2 regions of the Pseudomonas sp. CC11G genome follow, and region 2 is predicted to be linked to the other one. Evidence: predicted binding sites of a transcription regulator. Region 2 holds the regulator's gene; the other holds the start of a gene.

Region 1 (15,032 bases), on a different contig from region 2:
GGCATGTCGCCACTGTGCGGCACGGCTGCGCAAGGCAGGGTCTTGGGCATGTTCATCGGTCAACGCCAGCAGCCGATACGCCAAGGCGGCCAGCGGGCCCAGCAAGGCATACCAGAAGATCACCGCGAAGAAGCTTTGATAGCCCTGCCACAGCAAGAAGCCCTGCGCTTGGTGCAGCAGGCTGTCGCTATCGGCGGCCTCCACACCCAGGTCGCGCTGCGCGACCAAGTACGCCGCCTCAACGTCTTCGCGCCGCCACGCATCACGGAACGGCCCGAGCGCCACCAGCGGATCGCCACGGCCCAGGCTGTACACCAGCACCCACAAGTGCACCGGCAAAGCCAACCAGCCATGCAGCGGCACCCCGATTACCGCCAGCAGCAACGCCAGCGCCGCCAACGGCAGCAGCACCAGCACCGCCAGTTGCAACCAGGGGTTATGGCGAAACGCGCTCTGACGCTCGGCCCAGGCCAGCAGCCGTAGCCAGGCGCCGTCTTGCTGGATTCTGGCGCGCCAGGACGAGAACTTCTCGACCCACAACACCAGGAGCAGCACTAGAAAACTCATTGCATCTCTCCCTTTGATGACGAGCGTGGGCCCGTCACTCCTTCTTCTGCCAACCCCGCCAAAAAGCGTGGCCATTCGAAAAAATCACCAGGGTCGGTCTTGCGCCCCGGAGCAACGTCGCTGTGTCCGCAAATTCGTCCGGTAGTAATCGCTGAATACGCCCGGCACAGCTGGCCACTCAACTGCGCCAGCACGGCGTACTGCGCGTCGGTAAAAGGCTGATCGTCCGTCCCTTCCAGCTCGATACCCAGGGAAAAATCATTACAGTTGTCGCGCCCCTCGAACAGCGACACCCCGGCATGCCAGGCCCGCTCCAGGCAGGACACAAACTGCGTCACCGCCCCATCGCGCTCGATCAGAAAATGCGCCGACACCCGCAGATGACAAATCTCGGCGAAATAGGGGTGCTCCTCGGCCTGCAGCTCATTCTGAAACAGCTCCACCACCTTACCCGTACCAAACTGCCCTGGCGGCAGGCTGATGTTGTGGACCACCAACAGGGAAATCTCGCCATTGGGGCGGGCGTTGAAATTGGGTGATGGGCAGTGGCGGATGCCTTCGCACCAGCCAGTGAGGGGGTCCAGCTGCATAAGTGCTCCTTGAGGTGCCGACCACTCTACCGGTCCAGACCCAGAAACGACAACGCCCGGCTTGAGGCCGGGCGTTGTGGGTAACACATAGAACGGTCAGGCGTTTTTCAAGCGACGCAGGTTGCCGATTACCGACTCCAGCGCGCGGTCGAACAACAGCGCATCGTCCAGCAACCGAATCGCATTGCGACGGAATTCAACGGCCAGGCCCATCCGGGTTTTTTCCAGCACTTTCATGCCGGTGCGGTTAACGAAAATGTACTTGCCGGTCGGTTGATCACCGCCGCCAACTTGCAACGCAGTTTGTGTTCTTCGTCTTCCTGGAACTCAACCCAGCTGCCCACTACCAGGCTATCCACGCGAGCCAACGACTCGTCGTCATCTGGCAGCGAAACTTCGGGCTCCTGCGCGTGGTTTTCGCCCGGCGCCAGCAGCACGATTTCCTCAACCACTTCGATCATCGTCGGCACGGAAACGGCTTCGATTTCCTCTTCCGGCGGCAGCTCCAGCAACGGGGCTTCGCCATCCAGGCTTGGAACGACTTCGGCGTGGGTTTCTTCAACCGCTTCCGGCAGTGGACGCTTGAAGCGCTGGAATGCCTGCACATGCAGGTTTTCCAGCTGGCTGAAAAATTCGCTGGTGGAGAACGGGTCGAACGCGGCGCTGGCCATCCCTTCGCGCAGGGCCTTGAGCAAACCAGGCACCAGTTCCAGCAGACGCAGACGCGCTTCCGGGTCTTCGTGCGGCGCCACGCTCCACACCAGATCATCCATGGTGCTAAGTGCCGCTTCCCACTCGGAGGAGTTCACGCCGTGCTTGAGGCAGGTGAGCATCATCACCTTGCTCCACGCCTCCTGCAGCAAACGCACCACCACTTCTGGCAGGGTTTTGCCCAGCAGGCGCTCGTTCAGCGCGTGTTCCACTTCGCGGCGGGCCAGTTCGGCCTTGGCGCTGCCTTCTTCGGCATCGCGGGTGCGTTGTTCCAGCAGCTCGCTGCGGCGGCGCTCGTCACCGGTAAAGGCGAGGAAGTCGGCCAACAGCTCGGAAAAGATCGCCGGGTCGTCAACAAAATCGTTCAGCAGGCGCTGCACGATGCTTTCGATTTTCTGGTACAGGCTGTCGCGTTGGGCGTCATCCTGCTCTGCCCAGCCCAGAGCGGCGGCGGCAATTTCGTTCAGCAGACGGCGCGCCGGGTGGCTGCCGCGGCTAAAGAAGGTTTTGTCGAGCACCGCCACTTTCAGCATTGGAATCTGCAAGCGGCCGATCAGGGCCTTGAGCGAGTCCGACAGGGTTCGGTCGTCGAGAATAAATTCGAACAGCATCGACACCAGATTGATGACGTCTTCATCAACCTCGCCCACCACGCGCGACTTGCCGCTTTTGGCGCTGGCACGCACGAGCAGTTGCTCGAGCTGGTTGCGCAGGTCGAAATCGTCTTGCGCGGCGTTGGTGTACACCGGGCGCTGCTGCATATGAGAGAGCAGGCGCATCAGGTCATTGCTGGAAATCGGCAGCGCATCGGCCGGCATTTCGCGGCGCGGCACACCGCTGCCACGGACCTGCGACAGCAGCTCCTGCAACACGCCAAACACTTCCTGCACATCTTCATTGGCGTAACCACCGCCCTGCCCGCCTTCCAGTTGCACGCCAGGCGCGCCGCTGGTGCCCGCCGTACGAGCACCGCTGGCACTCGGGCCGGCTTTGCGGCGCAGGGGCGCGGTTTTCAGTTCCGGCAGTACGCCTTCCTGAATCAGTTGCTGGTTGGTGTCGGCATACAGCTGGTCGAGGTCGCTAAGTACGTATTTCTCGAACAGCTTGAGGATGATCAGCTTGACCTTGATTTCAACGCCCAGACGGCTGCACGCCTCCAGGAAAAACTCGCAGAGCACGGTCGGGCCCAGAGGGTTGGTCTTGTCGTCGATTTTCTTGCTGACCATCGCGTTGATGCGAGTGGTCAAGTGGCCGAGGGAGACCGCGTCGCGGCTCATTACCTTGGCGACCATGGAATCCAGCGCTACGGTTTCTTCCAACTCATCGTTCTGAATCAGCGCCAGGGTGTCGAACGACACAGCATCCAACACCGGCGCGCGGCCTATTTCGTACTGGTTGAGATTGGCGAAGGTTTCGAAGACTTTTTGCAGGAAGCCGCGTTCGATGCCCTTGCGCTTCAGACGCAGGTCACGCATGGCCTCGAAAAAGGCGTTTTGCTCGGAGTTGCTGGTCGCGCGGTCAGCCATCTCGAAGAGAGTGTCGTCCGCGTTGTCGAACAACGCCTGCAAGGCTTGTTTCAGCTGCTGGGCAGCTTTGTCGCGCACGTGAATGAGTGCCACGGGCAGCCTCCCCGCCGGTGATGTTGGCGAGTGCTCGGGAGCAACCTTGGTCAGGTGCACCACTTTCGCATCAGTCATTGCAACTCTCCCGCAGACCGGCCTTCTGGCTCTCACATCTGCATAACGATCAACTGAGCGTCATCCGTTACGTCAATGGCATGGCGTCAATAATAAGCAGTAAAAGCGATTATAGAGAGGCCGCGCAAGATGAAACCCTACTTCTTGCCCAGATATGACCTACATCACACATGTACCGCATCTGATTCCAAACGGCTACTAACGGACGACCAACGCGAGCAATACCGCACAGTTGCACCCTACAAAAATGGGCACTGCACAGCGGCTTGCTCCTCTTTATAATTGCCCCCATCCGAAAATGGGGAGTTCCCAATGCCGAACCTGTTGCTCGCCGACCTTGGCGCCGAAATTCAAGCCAACGTACGCCGTGCCCTGCGAGAAGACGTCGGCAACGGCGATATCACCGCCCAACTGATCCCCGGCGAACGCCTGGCCCACGCCACCATCATTACCCGCGACGCCGCCGTCATAGCCGGCAGCGCATGGGTTGACAACGTATTCACCCAAATAGATCCCCGCGTCGCTGTGCACTGGCAAGTACAAGACGGCGACCGCGTGCAGCCTAACCAGGCTTTGTTTCATCTAGAAGGCCCGGCCCGCGCGCTGTTGAGCGGCGAACGCACCGCCCTTAACTTCCTGCAAACCCTCTCCGCCGTCGCCACCCGCTGCCGCCACTACGCCGACATCGTGGCCGGCACCCAGGTAAAACTGCTCGACACACGCAAAACCCTGCCCGGGCTGCGTCTGGCGCAGAAGTACGCCGTTACCCAAGGTGGCTGCCATAACCATCGCATCGGCCTGTACGACGCTTTCTTGATCAAAGAAAACCATATCGCTGCATGCGGCGGCATCGCCCAGGCGATTCAGGCCGCCCACGGCATCGCGCCCGGCAAGCCGGTAGAGGTTGAAGTAGAGAGCCTGGACGAGCTGCAGGAAGCGCTGGATTCAGGCGCAGACATCATCATGCTTGATGAATTGAGCCTGGATGAAATGCGTACAGCGGTGGCGATGACCGCCGGAAAAGCCAAACTCGAAGCCTCCGGCGGCATCAACGACAGCACCCTGCGGGTGATTGCCGAAACGGGCGTGGACTACATCTCCATCGGCACCCTGACCAAGGACGTAAAAGCCGTGGATTTGTCCATGCGCCTGAGCCTCTGAACCGCGCCGCTCCGGCAAGCGCCACATACCGCACAAAACCGCGACCTTGAGTGGTAGAAGGCCGATCCGATCTGGCATGCTGCCGCGTCATCCGCCGCGGCAAAAAAGAGCCTAGTAAATGAACGAGTTGGAACTGCTTGGGGAAAAAATTGCAGCGGGCAAGGCCGTGGTCGGCATCTACGGCCTGGGCTACGTCGGCCTGCCGCTGGCACTGCGTTTTGCCGAGGTGGGCGTCAAGGTCATCGGCTTTGATATCGACCAACACAAAGTCGACAGCCTCAACAGCGGCCGCAGCTACATCGAGCGCATCCAACCCGAGCAGATTCAAACGGCAGCGCAGCAAGGCCTGGAAGCCACCAGCGACTTCTCGCGCACCGGCGAAGCCGATGCGCTGATCATTTGCGTGCCCACCCCGCTGAACGCCCACCGCGAACCAGACCTGAGCTTCGTCATCAATACCGTCGAAAGCCTGCTGCCCTACTTCCGCGCCGGCCAGCTGCTAAGCCTGGAAAGCACCACCTGGCCCGGCACCACCGACGAACAACTGGCGCCGCGCCTCGAAGCCCGGGGCTTTACCCCCGGCAGCAACTGCGCGTTGGTGTTTTCGCCCGAACGCGAAGACCCCGGCAACCCGATTTACGGCACCCAGGACATCCCCAAAGTCATTGGCGGCATGACCCCCACCTGCCTGAACCTGGGCGTAGCGCTGTACCAACGCGCCATCAAAACCATGGTGCCGGTCAGCAGCCCGAAAGTAGCCGAGATGAGCAAACTGCTGGAAAACATCCACCGCGCCGTAAACATCGGCTTGGTGAACGAGATGAAAATCGTCGCCGACAAAATGGGCATCAACATCCACGAAGTCATCCGCGCCGCCGCCACCAAACCCTTCGGTTTCGTGGCCTACACCCCCGGCCCAGGCCTGGGCGGCCACTGCATCCCCATCGACCCCTTCTACCTCACCTGGAAAGCCAAGGAGTACGGCATCAACACCCGTTTCATTGAGCTGGCCGGCGAGATCAACCACTACATGCCACAGTGGGTCGTACAGAAAGTGGCCGACGCCCTGAACGACCGCAGCAAAGCCATCAAAGGCAGCCGCATTCTGGTACTGGGGCTGGCCTATAAAAAGAACATCGACGACAGCCGCGAATCCCCGGCGGTAGAAATCATGAAACTGCTACAAGACAAAGGCGCCGACATCGCCTACTCCGACCCGCATGTGCCGAGCTTTCCGAAGATGCGGGAGTACAGTTTTGATTTGAAGTCGGTGGAACTGACCGAGAACAGCATCAGCCAATACGACTGCATTGTGCTGACCACCGACCACGACCTGTTCGACTACCCGCTCCTGACCCGCGCCGCGAAACTGCTCGTGGACACCCGCGGACGTTTGCCGGAGGGGGCAAACATTGTCGCAGCCTGAGGCCGCCCGCCAGCGCATCCTGATCGTCACCCGCAACCTGCCGCCTCTGGTGGGCGGCATGGAGCGACTGAACTGGCATATGGCCGACGAGCTGTCGCGCTATGCCGATGTGCACGTGGTTGGCCCCGCCGAATCCGAATCACAGAAGCCCGCCAACGTAGGCTTTTCCTCCGCTTCGCTGCGCCCGCTTTGGCGCTTTTTACTACAGGCTGGTTGGGAAACCATTCGCCAGGCCAGGAAGTGGAGGCCTGACGTGATTCTGGCTGGCAGCGGACTGACCGCCCCCATCGCCCTGATCGCCGCGCGGTTGTGCGGCGCTAAGGCGGTGGCGTATGTGCATGGGTTGGATATTTCGGTGAATCATCCCGTGTATCGCTGGCTGTGGCTGCCAGCGATTCGGCGGTTGGATCGGGTGATTGCCAATAGCAATCCGACGCGGGAGTTGGCGTTGGAGGCTGGGGTGAAAAGCGAGCGTATCGGCATTGTCTACCCCGGCGTTAGCCTTCCCGCAGAGCCACAACAGCCGAGCAGTTTCCGCCAGAAGTACGATCTGGGAAACGGACCTATCCTTCTTTCCGTAGGCCGCCTTACCACTCGCAAAGGCTTGCTCGAATTCGTGCGCGATGCCCTACCCGCAATTGCGACAAGACATCCAGATGTGGTCCTGGCGGTGGTTGGAGATGCGCCCAGCGACTCCCTGCATGCCACCGTTCAAAGCAAAGCAAGCCTGCAACAAGCAGCCGATACCTTGGGGCTGGGTGGCAATATCCGATTTCTTGGCCTATTGCCCGATGGCGAGCCGTTGGCCGACGCCTATCGATCATCGACGGTCCACGTCTTTCCCATCCGCAAAATCGTCGGCGATCCCGAAGGCTTTGGCATGGTGGCAATCGAGGCCGCTGCCCATGGTCTGCCGACAGTGGCCTTTGCTAATGGCGGAGTAGTTGATGCGGTGGCTCCCGGGCGCTCGGGACAACTGGTAACGATCAATGACTATGACGCCTTTGCCCAGGCCACCCTCGAGCAAATCGCGCAGCCCTCCGACCACAGGGCCTCGAGCATCAAATTTGCGGCGGACTTTTGCTGGAGCAATTTCGGCAAGGCTGTTAACCAGAACCTGAAGGGCCAACGCTGAGCATCATGTGGCGGCGATGGACTAAGCCCGCACCGCCGCTCGACCCAACATCGGGTCGTCGATAAACGCGAGCCGCCAACCTGCCCACAGCGCCTTGATCGGCACCATCGAGCGAAAGCGCGAGGCTCGCAGCAAAGCCCGCGCACTCAGCATCCCGGCACGACAGCCATACAGCAGCGCCTTGTCCAGACGGCTGGTTGCTAACTTACTGGCCAGGATCCAATGCGCAGCGACCATGCGCTGCTCATAGAACTCCGAGCCCAAACCGCTGCTGGCAGTGCCTTCGTGATAAACCAGAGTTTGCTCGACATACACCACCGACTGCGGCTGCGCACTCAGCCGCCAGCCGAGCTCGCAGTCTTCGCCGTACATAAAGAAGTCCTCATCGAAAAGAGGTCCCTCTACGCGAGAACAATCGATCAGCAGACAACAGCCGCTGGCATGCATAAAACTACCGGGGGTAGGCTTGAGCGTCAGCAAGCCAGTCAGCCGCTGATAATAGGCGGGGCCGCTCACGCGGCCATGCTGGTCGATATTGGCAAACGCCAGAACACTCAAGGGCGAGCGATCCAACGAAGTGACGAGCTTTTGCAGGCCGCCGCCCAGTAATACGGCATCGTTGTTGATGAGCAGAACTCGGCAGTCGGCAACCAGCTCTCGGCAGCGGGCGATGCCACGGTTAACCCCTGCGGCGAAACCAAGGTTGTGCGGACTGACGTCCACTATCACCTTCGGCTCCTGTGAAAAGTGCCGCTCAATCTCAGCCGCAGCGACACCATTGTCCGCCGAGTTATCCACCACCAATACCGCCTCAACTCCCTGCGCGAGCAACGAGTTGATGCAGCTGATGCTGCGCGTAGCATCGCGGTAGTTGAGCAACAATCCGATAGGTGCAGGCATCAGGTGGGCCTTAACGCTTGGAGTCGGTAGTGAGCCCGTCTTTCAGACCCCGGAGCATCGCTCGGGCCTGGGCAAAACGCTGCGGATCGGCGATCAGGTGCACACCAAACGTCAGCAGTAACTTGACCACCGCCCACCCCTTCCAAACGACAGGCACATAGGGACGACGAAGCAAACGCAGGGCGTTGCGAAACAGATAATAGTGACGAAGCGGCGACCGTTGCGGCCAAACCTTCCAACCAAACAGCCAGAATCTCAGGCTGCTGTCGCCCATCCGATGAGTGAAAACAGCATCGGCAATGCCGAAAAGGCCCAACCCTGCGTCAGTGACGCGAAAGGCCCAGTCGGTATCGATATGGTCGATAAAAAATCCTGCATCCAAGCCGCCAAGCGCCTCGTACAGAGTGCGGCGCAGCAAGGTGCCGCTCCCATTCACATTGGCGCAGGCAACCGGCGGATCACCGGCCTGGGGATAGCGCCGCACCCAGCGCCAGCCATCAATGCAATGAAAGCCATGCTGAAGTCCGGTTGTATCGTCAAGTAAACGCGGCCCCACGCAGCCGACAGCAACACCCTGCTGCTCCAAGCGCCGAAAACCTTGGAGTAACAGCTCGATGGCAGCGCCCTGCGGCTCACTGTCCTGGTCCATCAGCAGATAGAACTCAGCATCACTGGCGATGGCCGCACCGGCGTTCAGAGCGGCGGACAACCCAATATTGCTCGCGCACTCCAGTAGTTGAGTATTGCCTCGAGTGGCAAGCAGCGCTTTCAGCGCCTTCACTTCTTCCGGCCGCGAGGCGTTGTCGACGACCACCCATAGCGACTGTGCCGGCAATGCCGCCATCTGCCGCTCGAGCACCGTCAGGTCTGGGTGAAAGGTGACGGTGATGATCGCCAGCCCGGCGAGCTCGCCAGGCGCCGGCAGACTATTTGCCACCGTCGTCCTTATACATCAAGGCGGTAATCTGCTCGGAAATAAGCCCCATCAAAAACACCATTACCGACCCGGTGTAGAGCAGAGCGCTCATATTGGTGAACCGGCCAGCGGTCGAAAGCGTGTACCCGTACCAGATGGACGCAGCCAAAAACAGCAAGCCCGCCACCGGCGCGAAAAGCTTCAACGGCGAATACAACGTACCGATCTTGAAGATAATCAGCAGAAAACGCAGACCGTCCTTCAACGGTTTCAGATGGCTGTTGCCAATACGCTTGGCAGCATGAATTGGCTCATACGCAACCGAATAGCCTGCACGGAAAAAGGCCATGGTGCTGGTGGTTGGATATGAAAATCCGTTGGGCAACAGATAGAGGAATTCACGAAACTTGCTGGCCCGCACAATGCGAAAGCCCGAAGTAAGGTCTTCGACCACCTGGCCAGTCATAAAAGTAGCCAGACGGTTGTAGAACTTATTGGCCAGGCCGCGGCCCATGCTGGCTTGGGAGCCACGCTGGCGGGCACCGACAACCATGTCATAACCGGTTTCAAGGCGGGCGAGCAAACGGGCGATATCACTTGGATCGTGCTGGCCGTCGGCGTCCATGAACACGATGAACTCGCCGGTAGCAGCGCGCGCGCCAGACTTGATGGCGGCGCCGTTGCCTTTGCTGTAGGGGTGGGTAACCACAAGCGCCCCCGCAGACTTCGCGATGTCACCGGTACCGTCAGCAGAGCCATCATCCACGACAATGATTTCGGCGAGCGGGAACGCCTTTCGTAAGCCGGCAACAACCGGGCTCAGCGCCAACGCTTCATTCTTTGCGGGCAGTACGATGCTAAGTGAGACTGTAACGTCAGTGTTTACATCGCCCAACGGCATAGAGTCGGTCTCCGTCTTATCGGCTAAAGGTGATCTATTCATGCTGAGTAGTAACCGAGACTTTCGCGGCGATGTCCGCGTGTAGATCTGATTCGAGACGTGAGAACTCATCGTCATATTCTTCTGCCGTACGCCGTAGATTCCTCCGAGGCTGTTCACGGTAAATTTCTTTCGCTTGGGGTAGCAATTTCAAGGCGTGCTCCTGGTAGCCACCGCGAGCCAAATCGGCAACCATCATAAGCGCAGCTTCGGTGTCCGCGTAGCGTGTCATCGACAGCGAATATTCCTCAAATGCAGAATCTGGTTTGCCTTGAACCGTATAAAGCCTGGCCTTCAAATACGGCGCCAAACGCTGGAACACACTGAGGCGCTGGTACTTTATGTTAGTACTCATAACGTCAATTAGATCTTGGGTGTACTCAAGATAAGCAGGGTTGCCGCCAGGCTCTACGACTTTATCCACCAACGAGCGCAAGCCCTGGACGCCTTGAGTGTCAAAGGGCTGCACTGCAAGTTTATTGGCAGCCGTGGAAAAGTCTATTGTTACTGCGTCACCGGCGTAAACTTTTTGCAACAACAAGCGAAGGGTGAGTAATGCGCTATCCGGAAGCCTTTCTATCGCTTTCTCGACATATGCATTAACTTCGCTACCCCGGCCATTGTTTATCAAGAAATTAGCGATCGCGTTTTGCGCACGAGGGGACTCAGGGGTCGAGACAGCCCAGTACATCTGCAGGTTATCTGTATTTTTCCAGAGGCCTACGCGTTGAGCTGTCATTAGCGTGACCACACCAAGCACGGCGCAAGCGACTGAAATGGCTACTTTTGGTTGAAATTTTTCGCTTAAACGAACTATCCCAATGGCAATGGGCAAAAACAAAAATGCGGCGGCTGCGTAATTTCGGTGCTCAAAGTAGAGTTCCAGGCCAACGACCGTGGACTCCATCAGTTGACCAACAAAAAAGAACAATATTGCCAGCGAGAAAAACGGGAAACGCTTTCGCAGGAGCAGGCTGGCGATGCCCAACATAAGAAGGCCAATCAATGAATAAAATGTGGTTATTGGGGAAAACAAACCACGAGACACTTCATATCCATCTTGAAAAAGCCCTCGCCCCTCAATACGTGGAATATAGAGATGAAAAAGGTATTCCCAGATAATTCGCCCTTCGCTAAGCAATCGCTCGGGCTGATCAAATGTGCGAATCGGCCAAACGTCTGGGGAAAAGTCGATCATTTTCGCCAGCGCGCCAACTAAAATCAGGGATGGCAACCATAAAATAAAGAAGCTCCACCACCTGACAGGACGGTCCACAGGCGATACTGCTGGCCGACAAAACTCGACCACAACAATTAACAACGGCAGGAGCGCGCCATTTTCCTTGCTAAGAACAGCCAACAACGTTCCTAAACCTACTGATAGCGTCATCCACGCGTAACTTGCTCTAGGCTTTGACAGCAAGAGCATTCGTCCTTGGAGATAGCCGGCAAGGCCCGCAAACATGAAGAGCGCCGCCAATTCCGTCATGCGTTGCACGACATACAAAGTGGTCGAAACGAAATAGGGATGTAAAAGCCAAATAGCGGCGCTTAACAGAGCCGCCCAGACAGCCTGTTTTTCAGCAACCCGATAAAAGCGCAGCAGCAACAGTGTGCTCCAGCACAACAACGTGCCAACCAGTAAATGAATCCAGAGATTAGTTAGTTTGAAACTGAAGGGTTGGCTAGGCCACGTGTTGTCGTTAAGCAGGAAACTCAGTAGAGAGAGAGGACGGCCTGTCGGGCCGGAGAAACCACTGAATACAAATGCCTTCAACGAATTGATATCTACGACGCCGCCGTATGTGCCCAACTCTTGAAGGTTAGGAAAGTCGTCAAATAAAAATCCGCCTTGCAGGCCCGGCACATAAATCAGAAAGCACAGCAACAGCGCAGACCAAAAAAAAATGACAGGGTTTAGCGACGAAGCCTTGAACATGCGAACCCTAATTTTATCCGTGAAATAAAAATTGCCCGCCGAAGCGGGCAATTTACAAAACAACCGAGCTTAGCCGCGGCAGGAGCTTGGGTAGTACTTAGCAGAAGCTGCGTTAGTGGCACCGCTACCGGAACATTTCCAGTTCAACGAACCAGAAGAAGTGGTCGGGCTCAGGGTCAGAGTCAACGAGCCGACGCCAGCAGCAACGCCGGAGGCCTTCATAGTTGCGATGATCTTGCCAGTTGTTTGGGTAACCGAGGCAACATACTTACCAGTAATGGAAGATGCCATACCAGCGGACTGCTCGGAAGACGGGAATCTGCCATTGGTGGAGTAGAATTCAGCGATCGAAGTCTTAGCACCGCTAGCCAGAGTCATGGCTTCGGTCATTTGCGAACGGCCCATGTAGTCCTGGTAAGCCGGCAGAGCGATGGCGGCCAGAATACCGATGATCGCAACCACGATCATCAATTCGATAAGGGTAAAACCCTTCTGCATTTGAGCTTTCATGTGTATCCCCTGGGTAGTTGAAGTGACCTACGACGAAATTGGTTAACGTCCTACGTCTGCCAGGAGTAAAAGCAGATTGCGTGCCAGCTTTTCAAGTTCCCATCGCAGCAGCCGATTACAGGCTCTGACTGCCTCGCCCTGCGCGGACTTAAAGTTTTCAAATAGCCTAAAAAACTCAAAAGTGACGCTTTTTGGCACTTCATATTCCACCATTTGGCACAAGCGGGCGACTAGGCTATAAGGCAGGATGATTTCCGTGAGCCGCACACACCATGAATGACATCGTGAACCTGACCGGCCTGGCCAAACAACTCGTTGTGGCAGAGCTGCTGGACGAGAAAAGCGCCAAACTGGCTCAGACCCAGGCCCAGCGCAATAAGACTTCGCTCGTCACTTATCTGGTCCAGAACAAACTGGTTAAAAGCCGCCAGCTTGCTGAAGTCGCGGCAGAACAGTTTGGTATCGCCTTTCTCGACCTCGGTAGCCTGGACAAAGAAAGTCAGCCTAAGGATCTGGTTGCCGAAAAACTAGTGCGCCAACACCGTGTGCTGCCTTTATGGAAGCGTGGCAACAAGCTTTTTCTGGGTATTTCGGACCCGACCAATCATCAAGCCATTACTGATGTGCAGTTCAGCACCGGCCTTAATACAGAAGCGATTCTGGTCGAGGACGACAAGCTGGGCGATGCCATTGACAAGTTTTTCGATAGCGCCAACTCCGCCATGGACGACTTGGGCGACATCGATTTGGATATCGAAGCAGTCGACGAAAACGGGCCTGGCAAGGAAGAGAATCAGGAAGCCGACGATGCGCCTGTAGTGCGCTTCGTTAACAAGATGCTGCTGGACGCCATCAAGATGGGCTCGTCCGACTTGCACTTCGAGCCGTACGAAAAAGCTATCGGGTGCGCTTTCGTACCGACGGCATCTTGCATGAAATCGCCCGCCCGCCGATCCAGCTCGCACCACGCATTTCTGCTCGTCTCAAGGTTATGGCCAGCCTGGATATTTCCGAGCGCCGTAAACCGCAAGACGGCCGGATCAAGATGCGTATTTCGAAAACCAAATCCATCGACTTTCGCGTCAGCACCTGCCCAACCTTGTGGGGCGAAAAGATCGTGATGCGGATTCTCGATTCCTCCAGCGCCCAGATGGGCATCGATGCACTGGGTTATGAAGAGTCGCAGAAAGACCTTTATATGGCGGCGCTCAAGCAGCCGCAGGGCATGATTCTGGTGACCGGCCCGACGGGGTCGGGGAAAACCGTTTCGCTTTATACCGGTTTGAACATTCTCAACACGGTTGATGTAAACATCTCCACCGCGGAAGACCCGGTAGAGATAAACCTGGAAGGTATCAACCAGGTAAACGTAAACCCGAAGCAAGGCATGGACTTTACCGCCGCGCTGAAGTCGTTCCTGCGCCAAGACCCGGACATCATCATGGTCGGCGAGATCCGTGACTTGGATACAGCGTCGATTGCGGTCAAGGCTGCACAGACTGGCCACATGGTTATGTCGACACTGCACACCAACAGCGCCGCAGAAACCCTGACGCGTTTGCGCAATATGGGCGTGCCGTCGTTCAACATCGCCACTTCGGTAAACCTGATCATTGCCCAGCGCTTGGCACGCAAGCTCTGCGGTACCTGTAAGAAAGAAGTACCGGTGCCCCGCGAGGTTCTTATTGAAGAAGGCTTCCCGGAAGACAAGATCGGCACCTTCAAGATTTTTGGCCCTGTTGGCTGCGATTTGTGTAACCACGGCTATAAAGGCCGTGTCGGGATTTATGAAGTGGTTAAAAACACGCCTTCGCTACAACGCATTATCATGGAGGAAGGCAACTCCATCGATATCTCGGTGCAAATGCGCAAAGATGGCTTTAACGACCTTCGTACCTCAGCCCTGCTGAAGGCCATGCAGGGTGTGACCAGCCTCGAAGAAGTGAATCGCGTGACTAAGGACTAATTCATGGCCGTTAAAGCGATAAAAACCGCCACTTTCACTTGGGAAGGTACGGATAAGAAAGGCTCCAAGATCAAAGGCGAGATGGCTGGCCAGAATCCTGCCTTGGTCAAAGCGCAATTGCGTAAGCAGGGTATCAACCCGCTGAAAGTGCGCAAAAAAGCCGTGTCTTTGTTCGGCGGCGGCGGCAAAAAATTAAGCCGATGGACATTGCCCTGTTCGCGCGACAAATGGCAACGATGATGAAAGCCGGCGTGCCGCTGCTGCAGTCGTTCGACATCATCGGTGAGGGCCTTGAAAACCAGAATATGCGCAAACTGGTGGACGAGATCAAACAGCAAGTCGCTGCCGGTAATAGCTTCGCCACTGCGCTCCGCTCCAAGCCTTTGTACTTCGATGATCTGTTCTGCAACCTGGTAGATGCGGGTGAACAAGCGGGTGCGCTGGAAAACCTGTTGGATCGCGTTGCAACCTACAAAGAAAAAACCGAAGCACTGAAAGCCAAGATTAAAAAAGCCATGAACTACCCGATCGCGGTAGTTGTGGTTGCCGTTGTTGTTTCGGCCATTTTGCTGAT
Region 2 (15,032 bases):
ACGCGGATATCCTGATTGTTGTACTCCAGCAAAGCGTTGCCGTAGAACTCCATCAGGCTGCGTTTGAAGTTTTCTTCAAAGCGCTTCATCTGCGCCGGGGTGGCGTTGCGCGAGTATTTGACGGTCATGATGCTGCGGGAGATGCCGTCGGCATCCACCACTGGCCCGATGATGCGGTTCAGCGAGTCATAGAATTTCTGTGGGTCGGCCTTGTAAGCATCTTTATTGGCCTTAAGGTCGCTCAACAGTTCGTCAGTGGTTTTCTGCACGATGTCCTGCGCAGCCGGACCGGCAGACGCGAACAGAGGGAAAACCGCCAACAACACCAGCAGACCGCGACGCAGAGCGCTAACCATGCCTGTATTCCTCACTTGGATTCTTTGTTAACCGAGTTGATCAGGAACTTGCCGATCAAGTCTTCCAGTACTAACGACGACTGGGTGTCGTGAATGGTTCCGCCATCCTTGAGCAGCGCTTCGTCGCCGCCAACACTGATGCCGATGTATTTTTCGCCCAACAAACCAGCGGTGAGGATAGACGCGGTGGAGTCCACCGGCAGGTTATCCACACGCTTTTCCAGCTCCATGGTCACGCGGCCGGTGAAGGTGTCGCGGTCCAGGTCGATGGCGGTGACCTTGCCGATGCCGACGCCGGCCATGGTGACCTTGGCGCGCACGGTAAGCCCGGCCAGGTTGTCGAAATTGGCGTAGAGCTTATAGGTGTCCTGCCCGGCACCGACCGTCAGGCCGCTGACCCGCAAAGCCAGCAACAGCAAGGCCAACAGACCGGCCAAGAGGAACAGGCCGACACCAATTTCCAGGGTGCGGTTTTGCATCAGAAGTCTCCAAACATCAAGGCGGTCAAGATGAAGTCCAGGCCCAGCACGGCAAGCGAGGCATAAACCACTGTTTTGGTAGTCGCACGGCTGATCCCCTCGGACGTGGGCTCACAGTCATACCCCTGGAACACGGCAATCCAGGTCACTACAAAGGCGAACACAACACTTTTGATCAGGCCGTTGAGCACATCTTTCTCGAAGGACACGCTGTTCTGCATATTGGCCCAGAACGACCCTTCGAACACGCCCAACCAGTCCACCGCCACCATGGCGCCGCCCCAGATACCGACCACGCAGAAAATCATGGTCAGCAGCGGCAGCGAGATGAAACCGGCCCACAGGCGCGGGGCGATGATGTACTTGAGCGGGTCGACACCAATCATTTCCAGGCTCGACAACTGCTCGGTGGATTTCATGTTGCCGATCTCGGCAGTCAGCGCCGAACCGGCACGGCCAGCGAACAGAAGCGCAGTAACCACCGGGCCCAGTTCGCGCAGCAAGGTCAGGGCCACCATCTGCCCCACCGCTTGTTCCGAACCGTAGCTGGACAGAATATTGAAGCCCTGCAGTGCCAGCACCATCCCGATAAAGAGCCCCGAAACGACGATGATCACCAACGACATCACGCCAACCGAAAACAGCTGCTTGATCAACAAATGACCAAAGCCGTTGCCGACATTGCCGGTGCCGAACAAGGCGCGGAATAAAAAGACGGTGGAGCTGCCGAGCGCGCCGACGGTGTCGATGCCCGCACGGCCAAGCAGGCGAATACGTTCGCCAATGGATTTTCTGCGCATCAACGCGTCCCCAACAGGTCGTCGCGGTAGTCCGCAGCCGGGAAATGGAACGGCACCGGCCCATCGGCGACGCCTTTCATAAATTGACGGATGCGCGGGTTGTCCGACTCCATCAATTCCTTGGGCGTGCCGTGGCCGAGCACCTGAGTATCGCCCACTACATAAAGGTAGTCGGAGATGCTGGCGGTTTCGGCGAGGTCGTGGGAAACCACGATGCTGGTGATGCCCAACGCATCGTTAAGCAGGCGAATCAGGCGCACCAGAATGCCCATGGCGATGGGGTCCTGGCCTACGAAGGGCTCGTCGTACATCAGAATCTGCGGATCCAGCGCAATGGCGCGCGCCAGGGCAACTCGGCGTTTCATGCCGCCCGACAGCTCGTCCGGCATCAATTCGATAGCGCCACGCAGGCCAACGGCTTCGAGCTTCATCAGCACGATGTCGCGGATCATGTCTTCGGGTAATTGAGTGTGTACGCGCAGCGGGAAGGCGACGTTCTCGAATACATCGAGATCGGTAAACAACGCGCCGCTCTGAAAGAGCACGCCCATTTGTTTGCGCATATCGAACAGATCGCTGCGCGAAAGCTCGGGCAGGTTCTGACCATTGACCAACACCTGACCGCTGGCCGGCCGCAACTGGGCGCCCATCAAACGCAGCAAGGTGGTTTTGCCACTCCCGGAAGGCCCCATGATGCCGGTGACCTTGCCGCGAGGAATGGAAATATCGACATTCTTGAAAATGCTGCGCGAACCGCGCATGAAGGACACGCCCTTCAGCTCGACCGCGTAGGCGTGATCGGCACTCATCTGAACTCCTTGGTACAACCGCCTATCAGACGTCATGTCTCACGGTGGGGACACCACGGGAGTGAACATGCCGGACAGGGCGGCAACTATATCACCGGCATCTGGCCGCGCCCAAGGTACAAACCCGGCAAAGGTGTTACAGCAGCGGGAAAAACGCATTTGCGCGCCTGTGACGCAACGCGCCTACATTCAAGGGTGAGCCGAACCGGCTTTGCCGCTATAATCCCCGCCTTTTCACGCGGCCACTGTCTTTAGTTATGAACCAGACCAACGACTTGATCCAATCGGCACTGCGCACCGTGCGCCTCGAAATCGAAGCGGTGGAAGGCCTGCTCCCGCGCATCGACGCGGCTTTCGTGAAAGCCTGCGAATTGATTCTGGCCAGCAAAGGCCGCGTGGTTGTGGTCGGCATGGGCAAGTCCGGGCACATCGGCAACAAGATCGCCGCCACCCTGGCCAGCACCGGCACCACTTCGTTTTTCGTGCACCCGGCCGAGGCCAGCCACGGCGACATGGGCATGATCACCCGCGATGACGTGGTGCTCGCCCTGTCCAACTCCGGCTCTACTGCCGAAATCGTGACCCTGCTGCCGCTGATCAAGCGCCTGGGCATCACCCTGATCAGCATGACCGGCAACCCCGATTCGCCGCTGGCCAAGGCCGCCGAAGTCAACCTCGACGCCCGCGTTGCCCATGAAGCCTGTCCGCTGAATCTGGCACCCACTTCTTCTACCACTGCCTCGCTGGTACTCGGCGACGCACTGGCCATCGCCCTGCTCGAAGCACGCGGGTTCACAGCTGAAGACTTTGCCTTTTCCCACCCCGGTGGTGCGCTTGGCCGACGTCTTCTGCTGAAAGTGGAAAACGTGATGCACACCGGCGAGCAACTGCCGAAGGTGCAGCGCGGTACGTTGCTGCGCGACGCGCTGATGGAAATGACCCGCAAGGGCCTGGGCATGACCGCGGTGCTGGAAGCCGATGGCAGCCTCGCCGGGATCTTCACCGACGGCGATTTGCGCCGCACCCTGGACCGCGACCTGGATATCCGTTCGGCCACCATCGACGAAGTGATGACCGTGCACGGCAAGACCGCACGCCCGGACATGCTCGCTGCCGAAGCATTGAAGATCATGGAAGACCACAAGATCGGCGCGCTGATCGTGGTGGATGAACAGGACCACCCCATTGGCGCCTTCAACCTGGGCGACCTTCTGCGCGCGGGAGTGATGTGATGAGTAACGACCTGCTGCAACGCGGCAAGGCCATCAAACTGGCCGTATTTGATGTGGACGGTGTGCTCACCGACGGCAAGATTTACTTCCTGCCCGATGGCGGTGAGTTCAAGACGTTCAGCACCCTGGACGGTCAGGGCATCAAGATGCTGATCAACTCGGGCGTGCGCACCGCCATCATTACCGGGCGCTCCTCGCCAGTGGTTGAGCGCCGCGCACAAAACCTCGGCATTCATCATTTGTATCAAGGCCGCGAAGACAAGCTGGTGGTTCTTGACGAGCTTCTGGCCGAACTCGGCCTAAGCTATGAACACGTTGCTTATCTGGGTGACGACCTGCCTGACCTGCCGGCCATTCGCCGTGCGGGCCTGGGCATGGCTGTCGCCAACGCCAATGACTTTGTCCGCCAACACGCCGATGGTGTGACCACCGCGCGCGGCGGCGAAGGTGCGGCACGCGAATTCTGCGAGCTGATTCTGCAAGCCCAGGGCAATCTCGAAGCGGCTCAAGCCGCCTACCTATAGAGCCAACGCATGCTACGCAAACTGCTTCCCTACGTATCCTTTGGCCTGGCGGCATTGCTTGTCGCGGCCCTTGGGTATTGGAACCTGAACCCGGAGAGTCTGCTCGAGCAGAAACCTCAGGCCAGCACCGACAATGCCGTCGACTTCTATGTCATCAATGCCAAGAGTGTGGAATTCCAGGCTGACGGCACCCTGCACTACGAGATGACCAGCGACAAAGTCGAGCACCTGAAAGAAAGCGACAAGAGCCTGGTGACCAAGCCGGATCTGTTGCTCTACCGGGAAACCTCGCAGCTGCCCTGGCATATCCAGAGCGAGCGCGGCGAAGTGGCGCCAGGCGGCACCGAGGTCGAACTGATCGACAACGTGCGCATTGCCCGCACCGACGAAAAGAATCGCCCCACCATCATCACCAGCAGTCGCATGACCGTGTTCCCGAACAAGGAATTTGCGCAGACCCAGCAAGCCGTTAGAATCGAGGCCGCCAATGGAGTGACCACGGCTAATGGAATGAAAGCGTATTTGAAAGACAGCCGGGTGCTCCTGCTGTCCAACGTAAGAGGCCAGCATGAGGTTCGTTAACAAATTTTCCCTGCACACCCTGTCCCTGCTTTTGAGCCTGGGCGCGGCATTTGCCAGCTCCAGCGCCTGGGCCTTGGTTACCGATCGTGAACAACCGATTCGCGTACAGGCCGACAGCGCCGAGCTCGACGACAAACAAGGTGTGGCGGTGTACCGCGGCGACGTCGTTATCACTCAGGGCAGCATGAAGATCACCGGCAACACCGTGACCATCACGCAAAACCCGCAAGGTGATATCGAAGTGTTTACCGCCGTGGGCAACCCGGCCTATTACGAGCAGAAACCGGCGCCGGACAAACAGATCGTCAAAGCCTACGGCCTGACCATCCAGTATTTCGCCGCCAAAGACCGCATCGTGCTGATCGACCAGGCCAAGGTGATTCAGGAAGGCAACACCTTCGAAGGCGAGAAAATCGTCTACGACACCCAGCGCCAGATCGTTAACGCCGGCCGTGCCAATGGCACCAACGTCACCAGCCCGCGCCCGCGTATCGACATGGTTATTCAGCCCAAGACCAAACCCGCTGGCGCCCAGCCGGCCGACAAACAGGCGCAGTAATGGCGACTCTTAAAGCCCAACACCTGGCCAAAGCTTACAAGGGCCGCCAGGTGGTTCGTGATGTCAGCCTGTCGATTGAAAGTGGTCAGATCGTTGGCCTGCTCGGCCCGAACGGCGCCGGCAAAACCACCTGCTTCTACATGATCGTCGGTTTGGTAAACGCCGATCAGGGCCGCGTGCTGATCGACCAACAGGACGTCACCCACCTGCCCATGCACGGTCGTGCACGCGCCGGTATCGGTTATCTGCCGCAAGAAGCGTCGATCTTTCGCAAGCTCTCGGTGGCCGACAACATCATGGCCATTCTCGAAACGCGTAAAGAGCTCGACAGTGCCGGCCGCCGCAAGGAACTGGAAAGCCTGCTGCAGGAATTCCATATCAGCCATATCCGCGACAACCTCGGCATGAGCCTGTCCGGTGGTGAACGTCGCCGGGTGGAAATCGCCCGCGCGCTGGCCACTGCGCCAAAATTCATTCTGCTGGACGAACCGTTCGCCGGTGTCGACCCGATTTCTGTTGGCGATATCAAACAGATCATTCATCACCTCAAGGCCAAAGGCATTGGCGTGCTGATCACCGATCACAACGTGCGTGAAACCCTGGATATCTGCGAAACGGCCTATATCGTCAATGACGGCCAGCTGATTGCCGAGGGCGACTCTGCAACCATCCTGGCCAACCAGCTGGTGAAAGAGGTGTATCTGGGTCATGAGTTCCGCCTGTAACAGGCGCCCGCAGTACCCGTCTGTAGTGAATTTCGGACACGCACTACAGACTTCGATTGAGGACTAGGCAAACCCCTCAAACATAGGCATATAATTTGCTTCCTGGTGGCGCTCATGCGCCCTCGTTGTGGAAAGCGCGTATGCGCCGGCGAATAAGGTCTTAAGCCCCCTCCATGAAACCATCGCTCGTCCTAAAAATGGGCCAGCAGCTGACGATGACACCGCAGCTGCAACAAGCCATCCGCTTACTCCAACTGTCGACCCTGGATCTGCAACAAGAGATTCAGGAGGCGCTGGAGTCCAATCCCATGCTCGAACGCCAGGAAGAAGGCGAGGACTTCGACAATAGCGATCCGCTGGCCGATGGCGCCGAAAGCGCGCCCGCCGCGCCGAACAGCGAAGAGTCCTACCAGGACACCAGCTACCAGGAAACCTCGGCGCCTACCGTCGACAACCTGGAAGAAGGCGAATGGAACGAACGCATTCCCAATGAGCTTCCCGTCGACACCGCCTGGGAAGACATCTACCAGACTAGCGCGAGCAGCCTGCCCTCCAACGACGATGATGAGTGGGACTTCACCACCCGCACCTCGGCCGGTGAAAGCCTGCAAAGCCATATGCTCTGGCAGCTCAACCTGGCGCCGATGTCCGACAAGGACCGGCTGATTGCCGTCACCCTGATCGACTGCATCAACGACCAGGGCTACCTGGAAGAAACCCTCGAAGAAGTGCTGGACGCGTTCGACCCGGAGCTCGACATCGAGCTCGACGAAGTCGAAGCCGTGCTGCACCGCATCCAGCAATTCGAACCCTCCGGCATTGGCGCGCGCGACCTGCGCGAATGCCTGCTGCTGCAACTGCGTCAGCTGCCCGCCAAAACCCAATGGCTGGCCGAGGCCCAGCGTTTGGCTGGCGACTACCTCGACCTGCTCGGCGGCCGCGATTACAGCCAACTGATGCGCCGCATGAAGCTCAAGGAAGACGAGCTGCGCCAGGTCATCGAGCTGATTCAAAGCCTCAACCCGCGCCCGGGCTCGCAGATCGAAGCGAGCGAACCGGAATACGTGGTGCCTGACGTTATCGTGCGCAAGCACAACGATCGCTGGCTGGTGGAGCTGAACCAGGAAGCGATGCCGCGTCTGCGGGTCAACCCGCAATACGCCGGTTTCGTGCGTCGTGCCGACTCCAGCGCCGACAACACCTTCATGCGCAATCAGCTGCAAGAGGCGCGCTGGTTTATCAAAAGCCTGCAAAGCCGCAACGAAACGCTGATGAAAGTGGCCAGCCAGATCGTCGAGCACCAACGTGGGTTCCTCGACTACGGCGACGAAGCGATGAAACCCTTGGTGCTGCACGACATCGCCGAAGCGGTGGGCATGCACGAATCGACCATCTCACGCGTTACCACGCAGAAGTTCATGCACACCCCGCGTGGCATTTACGAGCTGAAGTACTTCTTTTCCAGCCACGTCAGCACCTCCGAAGGCGGCGAATGCTCGTCCACGGCGATCCGCGCAATCATCAAAAAACTGGTTGCCGCGGAAAATGCGAAAAAGCCGTTGAGTGACAGCAAGATCGCTGGTTTACTGGAGGCACAGGGCATTCAGGTAGCCCGTCGCACAGTCGCCAAGTACCGCGAATCCCTCGGGATAGCGCCCTCCAGTGAACGTAAGCGACTGATGTAAACGTTATTCAGGGTTCGCCCGGCGAACCCTGCTCTGGCAAGACGACTACACTGATCCAAGGCCAAAGTGTTCCGGCGACAAGCCCGATAGCTTGTCTCTTACACACGGCAATAAGGAGAAAGCGGTATGCAAGTCAACATCAGTGGACATCAGCTGGATGTGACCGACGCCCTACGCGACTACATCGACGAGAAACTCAGTCGATTGGAACGCCACTTCGACAAGATCACCAACGTGCAAGTGACCATGGAGGTCGAGAAGCTCAAGCAGAAAATCGAAGCGACTTTGCACATCGCCGGAGGCGAAGTGGTCGCCAACGCCGAACATGACGACATGTACGCTGCCATCGATCTACTCACCGACAAACTCGATCGCCAACTTATCAAACATAAGGAAAAGCAGCTGGGTCGCCTGCAAGGCGCCACAGTCCGCTGACACCAACCCAACCCATGATTCGACTTGAAAATATCCTGACCCCCGGCCGCTCCCTTGTGGGCGTGCCGGGCGGCAGCAAAAAGCGTGTACTCGAACAAATCGCCAACCTGGTCGCGCGTGAATTGCCCGACCTGGACGGCCAAGACATTTTCGAAAGCCTGGTGGCCCGGGAAAAACTGGGCTCCACCGGCTTTGGCAATGGCATCGCCATTCCCCACTGCCGCTTGCCCGGCTGCACGGCGCCGATCAGCGCCTTGTTGCGCCTGGAGTCGGCGGTTGATTTCGACGCCATCGACGGCGCGCCGGTAGACCTGCTGTTTGTGTTGCTGGTACCCGAAGCCGCCACCGATGAACACCTGGAGCTGTTGCGCCAGATCGCCAGCATGCTTGACCGCAGCGATGTCCGCGACCAACTGCGCCACGCCCCCACCAGCGAACGTCTTTATCAGGTTGTCGTAGACGTACAAAACGGCCGCTAGGCGAACGGGTGACTGTGCATGCGTTTGATCATCGTCAGTGGCCGGTCCGGTTCAGGCAAGAGCACAGCGCTGGATGTGCTCGAAGACAACGGCTTTTACTGCATCGATAACCTGCCCGCCGGGCTTCTGCCCGAGCTTGCCGAACGCTCCCTGCTGCACACCGAATTGCTGCAACCGCTGGTAGCCGTGTCCATCGATGCGCGCAACCTGCCCAGCCAGCTCAAACGTTTTCCAGAAATTCTCGCCGAAGTGCGTGCCCGGCATATCCACTGCGATGTGTTGTACCTAGACGCCGACGACGACACCCTGCTCAAGCGTTTTTCCGAGACCCGTCGCCGCCACCCGCTGACCACCGACGAGCGCTCGCTGGCCGAAGCAATTCACGACGAAAGCGTGCTGCTGAGCCCGATCACCGATCTGGCCGATCTCAAGATCGACACCACCCACCTGAACCTCTACCAACTGCGCGACACCTTGAAGCTGCGCCTGCTGAACAAGCCCGAACCAGGCACGGCATTTCTGGTGGAGTCGTTCGGGTTCAAGCGCGGCATGCCGGTGGATGCCGATCTGGTATTCGACGTGCGCTGCCTGCCCAACCCCTACTGGAAGCCCGAACTGCGTGAGCATTCGGGGTTGGATTCGGTGGTTGCCGAATACCTGCAGGAACAGCCCGACGTACAGGAAATGTACGACGATATTTACGCCTACCTGCACAAATGGCTACCGCGTATCGCCGCCAGTAACCGCTCATATGTCACAGTCGCTGTTGGTTGTACGGGCGGTCATCATCGCTCGGTCTACCTGGCGGACCGGCTGGGCAAAGAACTGAAAAAAACCCTGAAAAACATCCAGGTTCGTCATCGCGACCTTTAGAGTCGCGAGGCCTTATAGAAGGACTTAAGCAGCAATGCCTGCCTGCGAAATCACCATCATCAACAAGCTCGGCCTTCACGCCCGCGCCGCCGCCAAATTTGTCGGCGTAGCCGGTCGTTTTCCGTGCCAGATCCGCATCGGCCGCAGCCCCGAAAGCTGTGTAGACGGCAAGAGCATCATGGCCGTCATGATGCTGGCCGCCGGCAAAGGCACCGCCATTCACCTGAGCACAGACGGCGAACAGGGCGATGAAGCCCTGGCTGCATTGGTGGAATTGATCAACAACCGCTTCGACGAAGGCGAGTAATCCCCTCCCCCACTCAGCGCGTCAGCGCGGCGTCCAGCAGCATCATCCAACGAGCAGGGCACGCTGCCCTGCGGCGCACGCCACAGGTGAGGATGGGCAACCAGCAGCGCCTCGGCCTGGCGAAACAGCAGAAAGCCGCCCGCCAGCAAGATGGCAAAGCCCAGCGAGCGACGCAGTATTTTACCGCCAGCGGCGGCCAGCGTTTGCAACGAAACGGGCATGAACAAACCTTGTCAGCAAACCACCGACGCCGGTGTTTTCAACTCAACGCCTGACGATAACGGCGCAACACTTCGGGCCAATTGATCACGTTGAAAAACGCGCCTATGTATTCCGGCCGACGGTTCTGATAACGCAGGTAATAGGCGTGTTCCCACACGTCCAGGCCGAGAATTGGCGTGTTGCCAGTCATCAATGGGCTGTCCTGGTTACCGCTACTTTCCACCAGCAGTTTTTTCTCCGGGGTGACGCTCAGCCACGCCCAGCCGCTGCCGAAACGAGTCAACGCTGCCTTGGTAAAGGCTTCCTTGAATTTGTCGAAGCCGCCCAGCTCCCGTCGATGGCTTGCGCCAATTCGTCTTGCGGCAAGCCACCGGCGTTCTCGGCCATTACCTGCCAGAACAACGAATGATTGGCGTGGCCGCCGCCGTTGTTGATCACCGCACCACGCAGGCTTTCCGGCACGTCCTTCAAACGAGTCAGCAACTCTTCCACCGGCAACTGCCCCAGCGGATTGCCTTCCAGCGCCGCGTTGAGGTTGTTGATATAGGTCTGATGGTGCTTGCTGTGGTGAATCTCCATGGTCTGCGTGTCGATATCCGGCTCGAGCGCGCCATAGGCGTACGGCAGCGGGGGCAGGCTGTAGGTCATGTTAGGACTCTCCATAAACGCGATGACTCAACACCCGGTGACCAGACTTGATCACCAGCTGTGGCTTGTGGGTAATGCGCGAGCAGGCCAACAGGTACTCGGTGCTCGGGTACTGGCCGTGTTCGCTGATAAAACCGAGCAGTTCCGTGTAGGTGCGCTGGCTATGGCGTAGAGCGGTGTCGCGCAGGATGTTGGAGAGGCGCGGATTTTCCGACGCCTCCAGCAAATATTCATGCACGGCGCAGAGGTATTCGGCCGCCTCTTCCGGCTGGCCGATACGCAGGTGTAAATCAGCCAGGTTGTGGTGGGAAATCACCAGCGCGGCCACCGCTTCATCGGTATTGGCCCAGCGATCGAACAGCACCTGTGCCAGAGCCAGCGCCTGCAGATACTGCTCACGCGCCGAATAGAAATCACCGGCGCCGAACAGCTGATTGCCAATCTTCATCATGCCTTGCCAATGCTTCATGGTCCGCTCCTGCGCAGGTTCAGATCGAGAGGGTTACAAGCCGCCGGCGGTGAGTTTTTCCGGATTAAGCAACTGCTCCAGTTGGTCGCGGCTGAGATCGGTGTGCTCCAGCGCCACATCGATAATCGCGCGGCCTTCCTTGTAGGCCTGCTTGGCGATCTCGGCGGCCTTCAGGTAGCCAATGATCGGGTTCAACGCCGTAACCAGAATCGGGTTACGGGCCAGCGCTTCATTGAGCTTGGGTTGGTTGACCTTGAAGGTGGTGATGGCGCGGTCGGCCAGCAGCCGCGTGACATTGCTCAACAGCTCGATGCTGTACAGCAGGTTTTGCGCGATCACCGGCAGCATCACGTTCAGTTCGAAGTTGCCCGATTGGCCGGCAACGGTGATGGCGGCATCGTTGCCGATCACCTGGGTGGCGACCATGGCCACGGCTTCCGGAATTACTGGATTGACCTTGCCCGGCATGATCGAGGATCCCGGCTGCAGCGCTTCCAGCTCGATTTCCGCAAGCCCGGCCAGCGGCCCGGAGTTCATCCACCGCAGGTCGTTGGCGATTTTCATCAGCGACACGGCGGTGGTTTTCAGCTGGCCGGATACTGCAACGGCGGTGTCTTGCGAGCCGATCAGGGCGAAGAAGTTATCCCCAGGGGTGAAGTGCAGGCCGGTCAGTTCTTTCAGCTCAATGCAGAAGGTTTCGGCAAAACGCGGGTGGGCGTTGATGCCAGTACCCACCGCCGTGCCGCCTTGGGCCAGCGCTTGCAGGCTCGGCAGCAGCAGGCGCAGGTGCTGGATATTGCTTTGAATCTGCTGCGCCCAACCGTCGAGCACCTGGCTCATGCGCACCGGCATCGCATCCATCAAGTGTGTGCGACCGGTCTTCACATAGGGCTGCACTTGCAGCGACTTTTCACACAGCGCGCTAAGCAAATGGCCGAGCGACGGCAGCAAACGCTCCTGCAATTCGATAGCGGCGCTGACGTGGATAGTGGTCGGAATGATGTCGTTGCTGCTCTGGCTGCAATTGACGTGATCGTTCGGGTTCACCGGCTCGCCGAGAATGCGGCTGGCCAAGGTGGCGATCACTTCGTTGGCGTTCATATTGGAACTGGTGCCGGAGCCGGTCTGGAATACATCCACCGGGAAGTGCGCCATAAAATCGCCCGCGAGCAATTCCTGGCACGCACCCACAATCGCTTCGCCCTGTTCCGGGGTGATTTGCGTGAGCTCGACGTTGGCCCGCGCGGCGGCGGCTTTGGCCAGAATTAGCGCGCGGATAAACGGGGTCGGCATACGCAGCGCCGAGATCGGGAAGTTATCCACAGCGCGCTGGGTTTGCGCGCCGTACAACGCCTCGGCAGGGACCGCCAGCTCACCCATGCTGTCGCGTTCGGTGCGGAAGTTACTCATAGGGATTTCCTTGTGCCAGTTCAGAAAAAGCGATGGAGGGCGTCATCTGCAGCGTGGCCAGCCGATTGCGCAGCCGATTTAGCGTGCTGTGCTGGGCCCGTTCCTGGGCCAGGTGCTGGATGGCGTAAAGCGAGCGGTAGGCGTGGTCGAGGCACAGGCTGCGCCAATGCCAGGGCAGCACGGGGTCGCAGGCGGTATCGAGGAGCAGATTCAGGGTACTGACCGACATCTTCCACGGGCACAACTGGCCGTGTTCGACCAGCTCGCAGCCCTGCGTCCAGTGCACTTCGAGCAGGCGCGGTTCGTTCGGCAGCAGGGCGCAGCGAATGCGCAAACCCTGCCAATACCAGCAGTCCAGACAAGGGCCAAACGGGGATCGCAGCGCCATGGCTCAACCTCTAAAAGACTTGATGACATTTATTCTTATTTAGGAAGAATAATCAACAGTCGATTTAAAGATCGAATTTAAGGCGTAAAAATGCGCCCATCTTCTGCGATCAAGCAGAACACGCGAGATAAACGGGGAAAGGAAATCAACGCAGAGCAGGGAGAAAAAAGCCTTGGCGCACGCCCAGTCGTGCGCCTTGTACGAAAAAATTCAGCTGCCGGCGACGGTCATTTTCTCGATCAACACCGAGCCCGTGCGGATATTGCTGCGCAACTCCAGATCGTTACCCACGGCAACGATCTGCTTAAACATATCGCGCAGGTTGCCGGCGATGGTCACTTCCTGCACCGGGAACTGAATCTCACCGTTCTCGACCCAGAAACCGCCCGCCCCGCGCGAATAATCGCCGGTGACCATATTCAGACCCTGGCCCATCAGCTCGGTCACCAGCAGACCACGCCCCATGCGCTTGAGCAGGGCTTTCTGGTTTTCGTCGCCATGGCTGACAAACAGGTTATGCACGCCGCCTGAGTTGGCGGTGCTCGGCATGCCCAGCTTGCGGCCCGAATAGGTGCCGAGAATGTAGGACTGCAACACGCCGTTTTCGACGAAGTGCTTGCCGTAGGTGGCCAGGCCATCACCGTCGAACGTCGCGCTGCCGAGGGCGCCGCGAATGTGCGGGCGCTCTTCCAGGCTCAGCCATTCAGGGAACAGTAACTGGCCGAGGCTGCCTTCGAGGAACGAGGATTTGCGGTACAGATTGCCGCCCGACACCGCGCCGAGGAAATGCCCGAACAAGCCGCCCGCCAGCTCGGCGGCGAAAAGCACCGGCACTTCGCAGGTCGGCACCGGGCGCGCGCCCAGGCGGCTCACCGCACGTTCAGCGGCGCGGCGGCCGATGCTGACGGCGCTTGCCAGGTCTTCGCCGCGGCGGCTCACGTCATACCAATAATCGCGCTGCATCAGACCGTCGGCCTCGGCGATCATCACGCAGCTCAGGCTCTGCCGGGTGCTGGCATAGCCACCAACAAAACCGTGGCTGTTGCCGTATACGCGGCAGCCCTGGTGGGTATTAAGGCTGGTGCCGTCGGCGTTCTTGATGCGCGAGTCGGTGGCAAACGCCGCCGCTTCGCACTCCAATGCGCGCTCAATGGCCTGCTCCGGGGTGATGTCCCAGGCGTGGTAGAGGTCGAGGTCCGGCATATCGCGGGCCATCAGGTCGGCGTCGGCCAGGCCCGAGCATTCATCTTCGGAAGCGTGTTTGGCGATGGCCAACGCTGCCGCCACCGTTTCGCGGATGGCCGCTGCGCCACTGGCCGAGGTGCTGGCCGAGCCTTTGCGCTGGCCGAGGTAGAGGGTGATACCAAAACCCTGGTCGCGGTTGAACTCGACGGTTTCAACCTCGCCCTGACGCACCGAGGTCGACAGCCCTTGCTCCACCGACACCGCGACTTCGCAGGCGCTGGCGCCCTGGGCCTTGGCTTCGGCGATGATTTGCGCCACCTGCTCCTGCAATTGCGGCAGGGCCGAAGGCCCAACTACGTCTGCTGCACTCATAACCTACAACTCCAGTTCAAAGACCAGTCACCTGGCCAGGCCGGACAAGCGGCCTTTGACTCGTTATCATGGCGGCGTTTCCAACTGGATCTGCCCCATGTCTGACTATTCCGACGACTTCTCCGAAGAGAAGAGCAAAACTCAGGTCAAACGCGAGCTTCACGCCCTGGTTGACCTCGGCGAGCGCCTGACCACGCTCAAACCTGCCCTGGTCGACAAACTGCCGCTGACCGACGCCATGCGCCGTGCCCTGGCAGATGCGCCGAAACACACGGCGCACATCGCCCGTAAACGGCATATCCAGTTCATCGGCAAGCTGATGCGTGATCAGAACATCGATGAAATTCTGGTGCTGCTGGATCAACTTGATGCCTCGACCCGGCAGTACAACGAACGCTTCCACAACCTCGAGCGCTGGCGTGATCGTTTGACCACCGGCACCGACGACGTGCTTGAAGCCTTCGTCGCCGAATACCCGGACGCCGACCGCACC

The links. The regulator sigma-54, encoded in region 2, starts transcription at its own class of promoters, with help from an activator protein. The targets are predictions, from matches to a motif close to ANTGGCATNNANNTTGCTNT.
Region 1: a site for sigma-54 is predicted at 12,561-12,580, ahead of AC0V2S_RS03410 (pilin). Genes of this name have one in related genera too.

The regions. Positions count from the first base shown of each region.
Region 1 covers NZ_JBWBZC010000001.1:712,577-727,608, reverse strand. Annotated here, with positions in the region: gene ampE (regulatory signaling modulator protein AmpE) at 1-567, opposite strand, end outside; gene ampD (1,6-anhydro-N-acetylmuramyl-L-alanine amidase AmpD) at 564-1,157, opposite strand; partial or broken gene AC0V2S_RS03450 (DUF1631 domain-containing protein) at 1,254-3,565, opposite strand; gene nadC (carboxylating nicotinate-nucleotide diphosphorylase) at 3,878-4,726, shown strand; gene AC0V2S_RS03440 (nucleotide sugar dehydrogenase) at 4,845-6,152, shown strand; gene AC0V2S_RS03435 (glycosyltransferase family 4 protein) at 6,139-7,287, shown strand; gene AC0V2S_RS03430 (glycosyltransferase) at 7,309-8,187, opposite strand; gene AC0V2S_RS03425 (glycosyltransferase) at 8,198-9,124, opposite strand; gene AC0V2S_RS03420 (glycosyltransferase family 2 protein) at 9,114-10,004, opposite strand; gene AC0V2S_RS03415 (tetratricopeptide repeat protein) at 10,039-11,982, opposite strand; gene AC0V2S_RS03410 (pilin) at 12,052-12,492, opposite strand; partial or broken gene pilB (type IV-A pilus assembly ATPase PilB) at 12,765-14,458, shown strand; partial or broken gene AC0V2S_RS03400 (type II secretion system F family protein) at 14,462-15,032, shown strand, end outside.
Region 2 covers NZ_JBWBZC010000011.1:104,647-119,678, reverse strand. Annotated here, with positions in the region: gene AC0V2S_RS15130 (MlaC/ttg2D family ABC transporter substrate-binding protein) at 1-356, opposite strand, end outside; gene mlaD (outer membrane lipid asymmetry maintenance protein MlaD) at 368-835, opposite strand; gene mlaE (lipid asymmetry maintenance ABC transporter permease subunit MlaE) at 835-1,635, opposite strand; gene AC0V2S_RS15115 (ATP-binding cassette domain-containing protein) at 1,635-2,444, opposite strand; gene AC0V2S_RS15110 (KpsF/GutQ family sugar-phosphate isomerase) at 2,702-3,676, shown strand; gene AC0V2S_RS15105 (KdsC family phosphatase) at 3,676-4,200, shown strand; gene lptC (LPS export ABC transporter periplasmic protein LptC) at 4,210-4,782, shown strand; gene lptA (lipopolysaccharide transport periplasmic protein LptA) at 4,769-5,341, shown strand; gene lptB (LPS export ABC transporter ATP-binding protein) at 5,341-6,066, shown strand; gene AC0V2S_RS15085 (RNA polymerase factor sigma-54) at 6,240-7,751, shown strand; gene hpf (ribosome hibernation-promoting factor, HPF/YfiA family) at 7,878-8,186, shown strand; gene ptsN (PTS IIA-like nitrogen regulatory protein PtsN) at 8,201-8,665, shown strand; gene rapZ (RNase adapter RapZ) at 8,684-9,538, shown strand; gene AC0V2S_RS15065 (HPr family phosphocarrier protein) at 9,573-9,845, shown strand; partial or broken gene AC0V2S_RS15060 (superoxide dismutase) at 10,105-10,715, opposite strand; gene AC0V2S_RS15055 (tetratricopeptide repeat protein) at 10,717-11,184, opposite strand; gene AC0V2S_RS15050 (class II fumarate hydratase) at 11,218-12,594, opposite strand; partial or broken gene AC0V2S_RS15045 (hypothetical protein) at 12,718-12,808, opposite strand; gene pmbA (metalloprotease PmbA) at 13,193-14,539, opposite strand; gene yjgA (ribosome biogenesis factor YjgA) at 14,637-15,032, shown strand, end outside.